Regions from separate parts of the Lactobacillus taiwanensis genome, predicted to be linked through region 1. Evidence: a T-box and tRNA genes for the amino acid it is inferred to sense, from the RefSeq annotation. Region 1 holds a T-box; the other regions hold tRNA genes.

Region 1 (4,308 bases):
AACGTACAGCATCAGCACCATACTTATCAACAACATCCATCGGATCAACACCATTACCAAGTGACTTGCTCATCTTACGTCCCTGTTCGTCACGCATCAAACCATGTAAAACAACATCTTTAAATGGACGCTTCTTAGTAAAGTGAAGACCTTGGAAGATCATTCTTGATACCCAGAAGAAAATAATGTCATATCCGGTAACTAAAGTATTAGTTGGGAAGTAGCGCTTAAAGTCTGGATTGTCAGTATCTGGCCAACCTAAAGTTGAAAATGGCCATAAAGCACTTGAGAACCAAGTATCAAGTACATCTGGATCTTGTTCCCAGTTTTCAATATCCTTAGGTGCTTCTTCACCAACGTAAGTTTCACCAGTCTTCTTGTTGTACCAAGCAGGAATACGGTGACCCCACCATAATTGACGAGAAATTACCCAATCATGAACATCTTCCATCCAGTGATTTAAAGTTCCTTCAAATCTTTCAGGAACAAAGTTAACCTTACCGTCTGTCTTTTGGTTCTTAAGTACTTCTTCAGCAAGAGGCTTCATCTTAACAAACCATTGTTTAGAAAGTCTTGGCTCAACCTGTACACCAGAGCGTTCAGAGTGACCAACAGAGTGGACAATTGGTTCTACTTTAATTAGATAGCCTTCTTCTTTAAGATCCTTAACTAAAGCTTCACGAGCTTCAAAACGATCCATACCAGCATACTTGCCAGCTTCTTCGTTCATTGTTCCATCATCGTTCATTACGTTGATTCTTTCAAGATTATGACGATTACCCACTTGGAAGTCATTAGGATCATGTGCTGGAGTGATCTTAACTAAACCAGTACCAAATTCTGGATCCACGTGTTGATCTTCAATAATTGGAATATGGCGACCAACAAGTGGAAGTACTAATTCTTTACCAACAATATTCTTGTAGCGTTCATCTCCTGGTGCAACAGCAACAGCAGTATCACCAAACATAGTTTCAGGACGTGTAGTTGCAATTTCAACAAAGCCTGATCCATCTGCAAATGGATATTTCACATGGTAAAATGCACCCTTGTCATCTTTGTGAATAACTTCAATATCACTAAGAGCAGTTTGCAATTCTGGATCCCAGTTAATAATGTATTCACCGCGGTAAATTAAGCCTTCATTATATAGTTGAACAAATACTTTTTTAACTGCTTTAGAAAGTCCTTTGTCCAAAGTGAATCTTTCTCTTGAATAATCAAGTGAAAGTCCCATTTTAGCCCATTGGCCTTTGATAATATTTGCGTATTCGTCTTTCCAGTCCCAAACTTGCTTAACAAAAGCTTCACGTCCCATTTGGTGGCGATCTTTGCCTTGTTTACGAAGCTTAGCTTCAACTTTGGCCTGAGTTGCAATACCTGCATGATCCATTCCTGGAAGATAAAGAGTATCGTAACCTTGCATACGCTTAAAACGAATAAGTGTATCTTGAATTGCTGTATCCCACGCATGACCCAAGTGAAGTTTACCAGTTACATTTGGTGGTGGAATAACAATTGAATAAGGATGTGCCTTTTTATCACCAGATGGCTTAAATAAGTCTTCATCAAGCCACTCTTGATATCTTCCCTTTTCAACTTCATTTGGATTATATTTAGGTGCTAAATCTGTCATTAAAATTCCTCCAATAAAAAAGTCCTAGACAATAATTGTCTAGGACGAAATTTTCCGCGGTACCACCTACGATTAGATATACAAATATCTCTCTTATAAGCGGTAACGGTGCTGAAGTATCCGGATTAACCTACTAAAGTTCAATTAATCAGCTAATCAAGCTACTAGTAAATTTCTCTAAGTCTCTCAGCATAATGACTTTTCTCTGTAGTATGAAAATTACTCCTCTTGATTCTTGCTTTGTTTATGATTATAGCATGAAAGAAAACAAGATAAAAGGTAAGAATTAACCTCTGTTTTCTCTAATTACTTTTACAACTTGAATTAAAATAGTTGGAATAATTGCTAAAACCACAATCAGCCAAACTTCTTGTGCGCTTAATGGTTGAACTGCAAATAGGCTGTGAAGTGCTGGTACAAATAGAATCAAAGCTAAAAGTATACTACCTAAAGCAAAAGCAGCTAAACTATACCAGTTATTTTTAAATCCAATTTTAAAAATGCTATGTTGTGAACGGCAGTTAAAACCGTGAAGCAGACGTGCAAATGTTAAAGTTGAAAAGGCCATAGTACATGCAATTGCAGGACTATCTTTCAAACCAATTAAGAAGGCTGCAATGACACTCAATGAAATTAAGAAGCCTTGCGTACTGATTTGAGTAACAAACGGTTTATCTAACAGATTAGCCTTTGGATCGCGTGGTTTACGCTTTAAAATATCAGGGTTTCCTGGCTCCATTCCGATTGCTAAAGCTGGAAGAGAGTCAGTCACTAAGTTAATGAATAAAAGTTGCACCGCAACAAATGGTACTGGCAATCCAGCAATTGAAGCAAATAAAACAGTAATAATTGCCGATAAGTTACCTGATAGTAAGTAACCAATCGCATTTTTGATATTTTCATAAACTGTTCTACCATTTGCTACAGCCTTAATAATTGTCGCGAAGTTATCATCAGTTAAAATCATACTTGCTGCATCTTTTGATACTTCTGTACCTGTGATACCCATTGCCACACCAACGTCAGCCTTTTTAAGAGCGGGAGCGTCGTTCACACCATCTCCAGTCATTGATACAATATGGTCTTTTCTTTGCCATGCGTTAACAATTCTAATTTTGTTTTCTGGAGAAACACGAGCATAAACTGCAACTTTCTCAATTTCTTGGTCTAGTTCTTCATCACTTAAAGCATCTAACTCCAAACCAGTTAAAGCAATATCTCCGTCGTTAAAAATGCCAATCTTCTTAGCAATAGCTACAGCAGTTACCTTATGATCCCCAGTGATCATTACTGTTCTAATTCCTGCTTCTTTAGCACGAGCAACGGCTGCTACACTTTCTTCTCTAGGCGGATCCATTTCAGAAACTAAACCAATAAAAGTTAAATCTTTTTCAGTATCAGCAGAGAGTTCTTCATCACTTTCTTTATAAGCAAAAGCAAGTACTCTTAAACCATTTTCTGAAAAATGATTATTTTGAGCCAAAATATCTTTTCTATCTTGCTCAGTAATTGGACGTACTTCATCCCCAAAACGAATATTTACACAGCGCTTAAGTAAAACATCAATTGCACCTTTAACAAAAATTGTTGGAATAGTATGAATTAGATGCTTAGTACTCATTAACTTACGGTCAGAGTCAAATGGTACTTCTTCTAAACGATCCAAATGATTTCTTAATTCACTTTCCGATAAGCCTAACTTTCCATCTCCAAGATTAATGCCTGGAACTTTGCGATACATTTCAAGCAACGCTGATTCTGTTGGATCTCCAATTTTCTTGCCATCAGATAAACTAGCATCATTATTTAAAACTACGTCATATAGTAAATAACGATGTAACTGATTACTCAAATTAAGCTCTTCAGGCTTAAGAACTTTACCGCCGATATAAATATCTTCAACAGTCATCTTATTTTGAGTTAAAGTTCCAGTTTTATCAGAACATATTACAGAAACCGACCCCAAAGATTCAACAGCTGCTAAGTTTTTGATAATAGCATGTTCTTTAGCCATTTTTTGCGTACCCATTGCTTGTACAATTGTTACAATCGAACTCAAAGCTTCGGGAATAGCAGCAACAGCTAAAGCAACAGCAAATAAAAGAGCGTCGAGCAACGGCTGACCACGCCACATTTGAAGACCTAAGATCAAAGCACAGAAAATAAGAATTGCGGTTGCTAAACGAGATGAAAATTGATCAAGTGAAACTTGTAGTGGCGTTCTACGCTCTTTAGTTTCATTCATCAAAGTCGCAATCTTACCAATCTCAGTATTCATTCCAGTTGCTGTAACTAAGACATTTGCCCGTCCATACGTTACAAGCGAACTAGAATAAACCATGTTTACTCGATCACCCAAAGGAACTTCTTTATCAAATGTTGTATCTAACTTATCAATATTAGTTGATTCACCAGTTAACGAACTTTCATTAACTTGCAATGAAAAATTATCTAAAATTCTACCATCAGCAGTCACTAAATCTCCTGCCTCAAGTAAAAGGATATCCCCAGGAACTACGTCTTTTGCAGCAATTTCTTGTTTCTTGCCATCTCGTAAAACCTTAGCTGCAGGAGCAGATAAAGATTTTAAAGCCTCTAGCGACTTTTCAGCTTTAACATGCTGTACTGTTCCTAAAATAGCATTTAAGATTAACACAACAATAATAACTGCA
Region 2 (4,308 bases), 350 kb from region 1:
GCCGCAGTGAATAGGCCCAAACAACTGTTTATCAAAAACACAGGTATCTGCAAAATCGTAAGATGACGTATAGGTGCTGACACCTGCCCGGTGCTGGAAGGTTAAGAGGAGAGCTTAGCGAAAGCGAAGGTTTGAATTGAAGCCCCAGTAAACGGCGGCCGTAACTATAACGGTCCTAAGGTAGCGAAATTCCTTGTCGGGTAAGTTCCGACCTGCACGAAAGGTGTAATGATTTGGGCACTGTCTCAACGAGAGACTCGGTGAAATTATAATACCCGTGAAGATGCGGGTTACCCGCGACAGGACGGAAAGACCCCATGGAGCTTTACTGTAGCTTGATATTGAGTATTTGTTAAACATGTACAGGATAGGTAGGAGCCAGAGAAAGTAGGACGCTAGTCTTACCGGAGGCAATGTTGGGATACTACCCTTGTTTGATGGATCCTCTAACTCACAGAGCTGAGCGTTCTGGAGGACAGTGTCAGGTGGGCAGTTTGACTGGGGCGGTCGCCTCCTAAAATGTAACGGAGGCGCCCAAAGGTTCCCTCAGAATGGTTGGAAATCATTCGCAGAGTGTAAAGGTATAAGGGAGCTTGACTGCGAGAGGTACACCTCGAGCAGGGACGAAAGTCGGGCTTAGTGATCTGGTGGTACTGCATGGAAAGGCCATCACTCAACGGATAAAAGCTACCCTGGGGATAACAGGCTTATCTCCCCCAAGAGTTCACATCGACGGGGAGGTTTGGCACCTCGATGTCGGCTCGTCGCATCCTGGGGCTGAAGTCGGTCCCAAGGGTTGGGCTGTTCGCCCATTAAAGCGGCACGCGAGCTGGGTTCAGAACGTCGTGAGACAGTTCGGTCCCTATCCGTCGTGGGCGTAGGAAATTTGAGAGGAGCTGTCCTTAGTACGAGAGGACCGGGATGGACATACCGCTGGTGTACCAGTTGTCTTGCCAAAGGCATCGCTGGGTAGCTATGTATGGAAGGGATAAGCGCTGAAAGCATCTAAGTGCGAAGCCCCCCTCAAGATGAGATTTCCGATGCGTAAGCAGTAAGACACCTTAAAGACGATGAGGTAGATAGGCTAGGAGTGGAAGCATAGTGATATGTGGAGCGGACTAGTACTAATCAGTCGAGCACTTGACCAAAGCTCAAAGGTTTAGAGCAGAAGATTATATTCAGTTTTGAGTGTAAAAGCTCAAGAAAGAGTACGGTGGCGATGGCAAGAAGGATACACCTGTTCCCATGCCGAACACAGAAGTTAAGCTTCTTAACGCCGAGAGTAGTTGGTGGGAAACTGCCTGCGAGGGTAGGTAGTCGCCGTGCTAAATGGAGGATTAGCTCAGCTGGGAGAGCATCTGCCTTACAAGCAGGAGGTCACAGGTTCGAGCCCTGTATCCTCCATTGAGTCGTTAGCTCAGTTGGTAGAGCATCTGACTTTTAATCAGAGGGTCGGCAGTTCGAGCCTGCCACGACTCATTGGCCCAGAAAAACTCAAGCGGGTGTGGCGGAATTGGCAGACGCGCTAGATTTAGGTTCTAGTGTTTTCGGACGTGTGGGTTCAAGTCCCACCACCCGTACCATGCCGATTTAGCTCAGTTGGTAGAGCATCTGTCTTGTAAACAGGGGGTCGAAGGTTCGAGTCCTTTAATCGGCATAAAAATTGAATAAAGAATGCGGAAGTAGTTCAGTGGTAGAACATCACCTTGCCATGGTGGGGGTCGCGGGTTCGAATCCCGTCTTCCGCTTATCATTATCATGCCGGGGTGGCGGAACTGGCAGACGCACGGGACTTAAAATCCCGCGGTTGGTGACAACCGTACCGGTTCGATTCCGGTCCTCGGCATATAATGATGCACCCTTAGCGCAACTGGATAGAGTGTCTGACTACGAATCAGAAGGTTGAAGGTTCAAATCCTTCAGGGTGCACACTTCGGGAAGTGGCTCAGTTTGGTAGAGCACCTGGTTTGGGACCAGGGGGTCGCAGGTTCGAATCCTGTCTTCCCGATTGTAGCTTAGAAGAAAGTTACAGGATGGCGGTGTAGCTCAGCTGGCTAGAGCGTCCGGTTCATACCCGGGAGGTCGAGGGTTCGATCCCCCCCGCCGCTATAGAGGTAAGCTTGGACCTTTAGCTCAGTTGGTTAGAGCAGACGGCTCATAACCGTCGGGTCGTAGGTTCGAGTCCTACAAGGTCCATAGGATCTTGGTTTTTTTATATAGAAACATCGCGGGATGGAGCAGTCTGGTAGCTCGTCGGGCTCATAACCCGAAGGTCATAGGTTCAAATCCTGTTCCCGCAATATGGTCCCTTGGTGTAGGGGTTATCACGCCTCCCTGTCACGGAGGAGATCACCGGTCCGAATCCGGTAGGGACCGTAATGGCTCGATAGCTCAGTTGGTAGAGCAAAGGATTGAAGCTCCTTGTGTCGGCGGTTCGATTCCGTCTCGCGCCATTAGGAAGCAAGAAGTTGCGGGTATAGTTTAGTGGTAAAACGAAAGCCTTCCAAGCTTTAGTCGCGAGTCCGATTCTCGTTACCCGCTTCAAAGGAAAAGGGGCCTATAGCTCAGCTGGTTAGAGCGCACGCCTGATAAGCGTGAGGTCGATGGTTCAAGTCCATTTAGGCCCATTGGAGATTTACTCAAGTGGCTGAAGAGGCGCCCCTGCTAAGGGTGTAGGTCGGTTTATACCGGCGCGAGGGTTCGAATCTCTCAATCTCCGCTTTATAGATTGCTTCATTAATAAATATTTAATGAAGCTTTTTATTTTCCTTTGGTTAAATCTGTAAAGTAATACATGGTGTTTGAGGCAAGCAAAAAGAGCAAATAAAAAAGTTCAAAAAAAGCTTGCCAAAGCGAGCGAAAGATGATAATATTATAAAGCTGTCATTTGAGAGAGATGAGAAAATTAAAAAGGCTCTTGTCAAAACTCAAAAGACATGATATAATATAAAAGTTGTCACGAGACAACGGTAGTACCTTGAAAACTGAACAAAGTTTCGCTGAAAGTGTGCGGGATATAAAAATCCCAAACAAAAGCGAAGTCAATTCGCAAGCAATAAATTTGAGATAACTCAAAGAAAGTTTTAGAGCTAAACGATAAAAAGCTCATTTTCAAAAAGGAAAATGAGAGTTTGATCCTGGCTCAGGACGAACGCTGGCGGCGTGCCTAATACATGCAAGTCGAGCGAGCTTGCCTAGATGATTTTAGTGCTTGCACTAAATGAAACTAGATACAAGCGAGCGGCGGACGGGTGAGTAACACGTGGGTAACCTGCCCAAGAGACTGGGATAACACCTGGAAACAGATGCTAATACCGGATAACAACACTAGACGCATGTCTAGAGTTTAAAAGATGGTTCTGCTATCACTCTTGGATGGACCTGCGGTGCATTAGCTAGTTGGTAAGGTAACGGCTTACCAAGGCAATGATGCATAGCCGAGTTGAGAGACTGATCGGCCACATTGGGACTGAGACACGGCCCAAACTCCTACGGGAGGCAGCAGTAGGGAATCTTCCACAATGGACGCAAGTCTGATGGAGCAACGCCGCGTGAGTGAAGAAGGGTTTCGGCTCGTAAAGCTCTGTTGGTAGTGAAGAAAGATAGAGGTAGTAACTGGCCTTTATTTGACGGTAATTACCTAGAAAGTCACGGCTAACTACGTGCCAGCAGCCGCGGTAATACGTAGGTGGCAAGCGTTGTCCGGATTTATTGGGCGTAAAGCGAGTGCAGGCGGTTCAATAAGTCTGATGTGAAAGCCTTCGGCTCAACCGGAGAATTGCATCAGAAACTGTTGAACTTGAGTGCAGAAGAGGAGAGTGGAACTCCATGTGTAGCGGTGGAATGCGTAGATATATGGAAGAACACCAGTGGCGAAGGCGGCTCTCTGGTCTGCAACTGACGCTGAGGCTCGAAAGCATGGGTAGCGAACAGGATTAGATACCCTGGTAGTCCATGCCGTAAACGATGAGTGCTAAGTGTTGGGAGGTTTCCGCCTCTCAGTGCTGCAGCTAACGCATTAAGCACTCCGCCTGGGGAGTACGACCGCAAGGTTGAAACTCAAAGGAATTGACGGGGGCCCGCACAAGCGGTGGAGCATGTGGTTTAATTCGAAGCAACGCGAAGAACCTTACCAGGTCTTGACATCCAGTGCAAACCTAAGAGATTAGGTGTTCCCTTCGGGGACGCTGAGACAGGTGGTGCATGGCTGTCGTCAGCTCGTGTCGTGAGATGTTGGGTTAAGTCCCGCAACGAGCGCAACCCTTGTCATTAGTTGCCATCATTAAGTTGGGCACTCTAATGAGACTG
Region 3 (4,308 bases), 370 kb from region 1:
GTATAAACCGACCTACACCCTTAGCAGGGGCGCCTCTTCAGCCACTTGAGTAAATCTCCAATGGGCCTAAATGGACTTGAACCATCGACCTCACGCTTATCAGGCGTGCGCTCTAACCAGCTGAGCTATAGGCCCCTTTTCCTTTGAAGCGGGTAACGAGAATCGGACTCGCGACTAAAGCTTGGAAGGCTTTCGTTTTACCACTAAACTATACCCGCAACTTCTTGCTTCCTAATGGCGCGAGACGGAATCGAACCGCCGACACAAGGAGCTTCAATCCTTTGCTCTACCAACTGAGCTATCGAGCCATTACGGTCCCTACCGGATTCGGACCGGTGATCTCCTCCGTGACAGGGAGGCGTGATAACCCCTACACCAAGGGACCATATTGCGGGAACAGGATTTGAACCTATGACCTTCGGGTTATGAGCCCGACGAGCTACCAGACTGCTCCATCCCGCGATGTTTCTATATAAAAAAACCAAGATCCTATGGACCTTGTAGGACTCGAACCTACGACCCGACGGTTATGAGCCGTCTGCTCTAACCAACTGAGCTAAAGGTCCAAGCTTACCTCTATAGCGGCGGGGGGGATCGAACCCTCGACCTCCCGGGTATGAACCGGACGCTCTAGCCAGCTGAGCTACACCGCCATCCTGTAACTTTCTTCTAAGCTACAATCGGGAAGACAGGATTCGAACCTGCGACCCCCTGGTCCCAAACCAGGTGCTCTACCAAACTGAGCCACTTCCCGAAGTGTGCACCCTGAAGGATTTGAACCTTCAACCTTCTGATTCGTAGTCAGACACTCTATCCAGTTGCGCTAAGGGTGCATCATTATATGCCGAGGACCGGAATCGAACCGGTACGGTTGTCACCAACCGCGGGATTTTAAGTCCCGTGCGTCTGCCAGTTCCGCCACCCCGGCATGATAATGATAAGCGGAAGACGGGATTCGAACCCGCGACCCCCACCATGGCAAGGTGATGTTCTACCACTGAACTACTTCCGCATTCTTTATTCAATTTTTATGCCGATTAAAGGACTCGAACCTTCGACCCCCTGTTTACAAGACAGATGCTCTACCAACTGAGCTAAATCGGCATGGTACGGGTGGTGGGACTTGAACCCACACGTCCGAAAACACTAGAACCTAAATCTAGCGCGTCTGCCAATTCCGCCACACCCGCTTGAGTTTTTCTGGGCCAATGAGTCGTGGCAGGCTCGAACTGCCGACCCTCTGATTAAAAGTCAGATGCTCTACCAACTGAGCTAACGACTCAATGGAGGATACAGGGCTCGAACCTGTGACCTCCTGCTTGTAAGGCAGATGCTCTCCCAGCTGAGCTAATCCTCCATTTAGCACGGCGACTACCTACCCTCGCAGGCAGTTTCCCACCAACTACTCTCGGCGTTAAGAAGCTTAACTTCTGTGTTCGGCATGGGAACAGGTGTATCCTTCTTGCCATCGCCACCGTACTCTTTCTTGAGCTTTTACACTCAAAACTGAATATAATCTTCTGCTCTAAACCTTTGAGCTTTGGTCAAGTGCTCGACTGATTAGTACTAGTCCGCTCCACATATCACTATGCTTCCACTCCTAGCCTATCTACCTCATCGTCTTTAAGGTGTCTTACTGCTTACGCATCGGAAATCTCATCTTGAGGGGGCTTCGCACTTAGATGCTTTCAGCGCTTATCCCTTCCATACATAGCTACCCAGCGATGCCTTTGGCAAGACAACTGGTACACCAGCGGTATGTCCATCCCGGTCCTCTCGTACTAAGGACAGCTCCTCTCAAATTTCCTACGCCCACGACGGATAGGGACCGAACTGTCTCACGACGTTCTGAACCCAGCTCGCGTGCCGCTTTAATGGGCGAACAGCCCAACCCTTGGGACCGACTTCAGCCCCAGGATGCGACGAGCCGACATCGAGGTGCCAAACCTCCCCGTCGATGTGAACTCTTGGGGGAGATAAGCCTGTTATCCCCAGGGTAGCTTTTATCCGTTGAGTGATGGCCTTTCCATGCAGTACCACCAGATCACTAAGCCCGACTTTCGTCCCTGCTCGAGGTGTACCTCTCGCAGTCAAGCTCCCTTATACCTTTACACTCTGCGAATGATTTCCAACCATTCTGAGGGAACCTTTGGGCGCCTCCGTTACATTTTAGGAGGCGACCGCCCCAGTCAAACTGCCCACCTGACACTGTCCTCCAGAACGCTCAGCTCTGTGAGTTAGAGGATCCATCAAACAAGGGTAGTATCCCAACATTGCCTCCGGTAAGACTAGCGTCCTACTTTCTCTGGCTCCTACCTATCCTGTACATGTTTAACAAATACTCAATATCAAGCTACAGTAAAGCTCCATGGGGTCTTTCCGTCCTGTCGCGGGTAACCCGCATCTTCACGGGTATTATAATTTCACCGAGTCTCTCGTTGAGACAGTGCCCAAATCATTACACCTTTCGTGCAGGTCGGAACTTACCCGACAAGGAATTTCGCTACCTTAGGACCGTTATAGTTACGGCCGCCGTTTACTGGGGCTTCAATTCAAACCTTCGCTTTCGCTAAGCTCTCCTCTTAACCTTCCAGCACCGGGCAGGTGTCAGCACCTATACGTCATCTTACGATTTTGCAGATACCTGTGTTTTTGATAAACAGTTGTTTGGGCCTATTCACTGCGGCTGATATTTTACTATCAGCACCCCTTCTCCCGAAGTTACGGGGTCATTTTGCCGAGTTCCTTAACGAGAGTTCTCTCGCTCACCTGAGTGTTCTCCACTCGACTACCTGTGTCGGTTTGCGGTACGGGTAAAATTGTTCTGGCTAGAAGCTTTTCTTGGCAGTGTGACATCATGACCTTCGCTACTTTTATTTCGCTCCGCGTCACAGCTTGAAATCTAAAGACAAGCATTTGACTCATCTTTTTTCTTACTGCTTGCACATGTATTTCCAGCAACATGCGTCATTAGCCTCCTGCGTCCCTCCTTTGCTCTTATCGAACAATTTCAGTACAGGAATCTCTACCTGTTGTCCATCGGCTACGCCTCTCGGCCTTACCTTAGGTCCCGACTTACCCTGGGCGGACGAGCCTGCCCCAGGAAACCTTAGTCTTTCGGCGGATAGGATTCTCACCTATCTTTCGCTACTCATACCGGCATTCTCACTTCTAAGCGCTCCATTAGTCCTCTCGATCTAACTTCGCCGCACTTAGAACGCTCTCCTACCACGCATATAATATATGCATCCACAGTTTCGGTACTATGCTTAGCCCCGGTACATTTTCGGCGCAGCGTCACTCGACTAGTGAGCTATTACGCACTCTTTAAATGGTGGCTGCTTCTAAGCCAACATCCTAGTTGTCTACGCAACTCCACATCCTTTTCCACTTAGCATAGATTTGGGGACCTTAACTGGTGATCTGGGCTGTTTCCCTTTCGACTACGGATCTTATCACTCGCAGTCTGACTCCCGTGCATTGATATCTGGCATTCGGAGTTTATCTGGATTCAGTAACCCCTGACGGGCCCCTAGTCCAAACAGCGCTCTACCTCCATTATCATTCACACGAGGCTAGCCCTAAAGCTATTTCGGAGAGAACCAGCTATCTCCAAGTTCGTTTGGAATTTCACCGCTACCCACAACTCATCCCCGCGATTTTTAACTCACGTGGGTTCGGTCCTCCAGCGTGTTTTACCACGCCTTCAACCTGGTCATGGGTAGGTCACTTGGTTTCGGGTCTACGTCATGATACTCTTTCGCCCTCTTCAGACTCGCTTTCGCTCCGGCTCCGTCTTTTCTGACTTAACCTTGCACCATAACGTAACTCGCCGGTTCATTCTACAAAGGCACGCCATTACACTTTAATGTGCTCTGACTACTTGTAGGCACACGGTTTCAGGTTCTTTTCACTCCCCTTCCGGGGTTCTTTTCACCTTTCCCTCACGGTACTGGTTCACTATCGGTCACTAGTTAGTATTTAGCCTTGCGAGATGGTCCTCGCGGTTTCAATCGGGATTCCTCGTGTCCCGACCTACTCAGGATCCTGCTAAGTCTCTCTGCAATTTCGCTTACGGGGCTTTCACCCTCTCTGGCTTATCTTTCCAGATAATTCTGCTATCACTTCAAGTACTATATCGCAGTCCTACTACCCCAACTGGCAAGCCAGCTGGTTTGGGCTCTTTCCTGTTCGCTCGCCGCTACTTGGGAAATCGATTTTTCTTTCTCTTCCTGCAGCTACTTAGATGTTTCAGTTCACTGCGTCTTCCTTCATTAGCCTTAACAGCTAATGATAATACCTCTCGGT

What was found. The T-box of region 1 lies ahead of H1A07_RS05860 (valine--tRNA ligase). A T-box ahead of a tRNA ligase gene usually reads a tRNA of that ligase, here a tRNA-Val.
Region 2: it has a tRNA-Val gene. The T-box ahead of H1A07_RS05860 (valine--tRNA ligase) is inferred to sense a tRNA for this amino acid. The anticodon was not compared.
Region 3: it has a tRNA-Val gene. The T-box ahead of H1A07_RS05860 (valine--tRNA ligase) is inferred to sense a tRNA for this amino acid. The anticodon was not compared.

The regions. Positions count from the first base shown of each region.
Region 1 covers NZ_CP059276.1:1,220,300-1,224,607, forward strand. Annotated here, with positions in the region: gene H1A07_RS05860 (valine--tRNA ligase) at 1-1,636, opposite strand, end outside; T-box leader at 1,674-1,881, opposite strand; gene H1A07_RS05865 (cation-translocating P-type ATPase) at 1,923-4,308, opposite strand, start outside.
Region 2 covers NZ_CP059276.1:1,568,295-1,572,602, reverse strand. Annotated here, with positions in the region: rRNA gene H1A07_RS07695 (23S ribosomal RNA) at 1-1,148, shown strand, start outside; rRNA gene rrf (5S ribosomal RNA) at 1,210-1,326, shown strand; tRNA gene H1A07_RS07685 (tRNA-Val) at 1,332-1,404, shown strand; tRNA gene H1A07_RS07680 (tRNA-Lys) at 1,407-1,479, shown strand; tRNA gene H1A07_RS07675 (tRNA-Leu) at 1,499-1,583, shown strand; tRNA gene H1A07_RS07670 (tRNA-Thr) at 1,585-1,657, shown strand; tRNA gene H1A07_RS07665 (tRNA-Gly) at 1,677-1,748, shown strand; tRNA gene H1A07_RS07660 (tRNA-Leu) at 1,761-1,846, shown strand; tRNA gene H1A07_RS07655 (tRNA-Arg) at 1,856-1,929, shown strand; tRNA gene H1A07_RS07650 (tRNA-Pro) at 1,935-2,008, shown strand; tRNA gene H1A07_RS07645 (tRNA-Met) at 2,036-2,109, shown strand; tRNA gene H1A07_RS07640 (tRNA-Ile) at 2,123-2,196, shown strand; tRNA gene H1A07_RS07635 (tRNA-Met) at 2,227-2,300, shown strand; tRNA gene H1A07_RS07630 (tRNA-Asp) at 2,304-2,376, shown strand; tRNA gene H1A07_RS07625 (tRNA-Phe) at 2,381-2,453, shown strand; tRNA gene H1A07_RS07620 (tRNA-Gly) at 2,471-2,541, shown strand; tRNA gene H1A07_RS07615 (tRNA-Ile) at 2,554-2,627, shown strand; tRNA gene H1A07_RS07610 (tRNA-Ser) at 2,630-2,719, shown strand; rRNA gene H1A07_RS07605 (16S ribosomal RNA) at 3,120-4,308, shown strand, end outside.
Region 3 covers NZ_CP059276.1:1,586,823-1,591,130, forward strand. Annotated here, with positions in the region: tRNA gene H1A07_RS07795 (tRNA-Ser) at 1-59, opposite strand, end outside; tRNA gene H1A07_RS07800 (tRNA-Ile) at 62-135, opposite strand; tRNA gene H1A07_RS07805 (tRNA-Gly) at 148-218, opposite strand; tRNA gene H1A07_RS07810 (tRNA-Phe) at 236-308, opposite strand; tRNA gene H1A07_RS07815 (tRNA-Asp) at 313-385, opposite strand; tRNA gene H1A07_RS07820 (tRNA-Met) at 389-462, opposite strand; tRNA gene H1A07_RS07825 (tRNA-Ile) at 493-566, opposite strand; tRNA gene H1A07_RS07830 (tRNA-Met) at 580-653, opposite strand; tRNA gene H1A07_RS07835 (tRNA-Pro) at 681-754, opposite strand; tRNA gene H1A07_RS07840 (tRNA-Arg) at 760-833, opposite strand; tRNA gene H1A07_RS07845 (tRNA-Leu) at 843-928, opposite strand; tRNA gene H1A07_RS07850 (tRNA-Gly) at 941-1,012, opposite strand; tRNA gene H1A07_RS07855 (tRNA-Thr) at 1,032-1,104, opposite strand; tRNA gene H1A07_RS07860 (tRNA-Leu) at 1,106-1,190, opposite strand; tRNA gene H1A07_RS07865 (tRNA-Lys) at 1,210-1,282, opposite strand; tRNA gene H1A07_RS07870 (tRNA-Val) at 1,285-1,357, opposite strand; rRNA gene rrf (5S ribosomal RNA) at 1,363-1,479, opposite strand; rRNA gene H1A07_RS07880 (23S ribosomal RNA) at 1,541-4,308, opposite strand, start outside.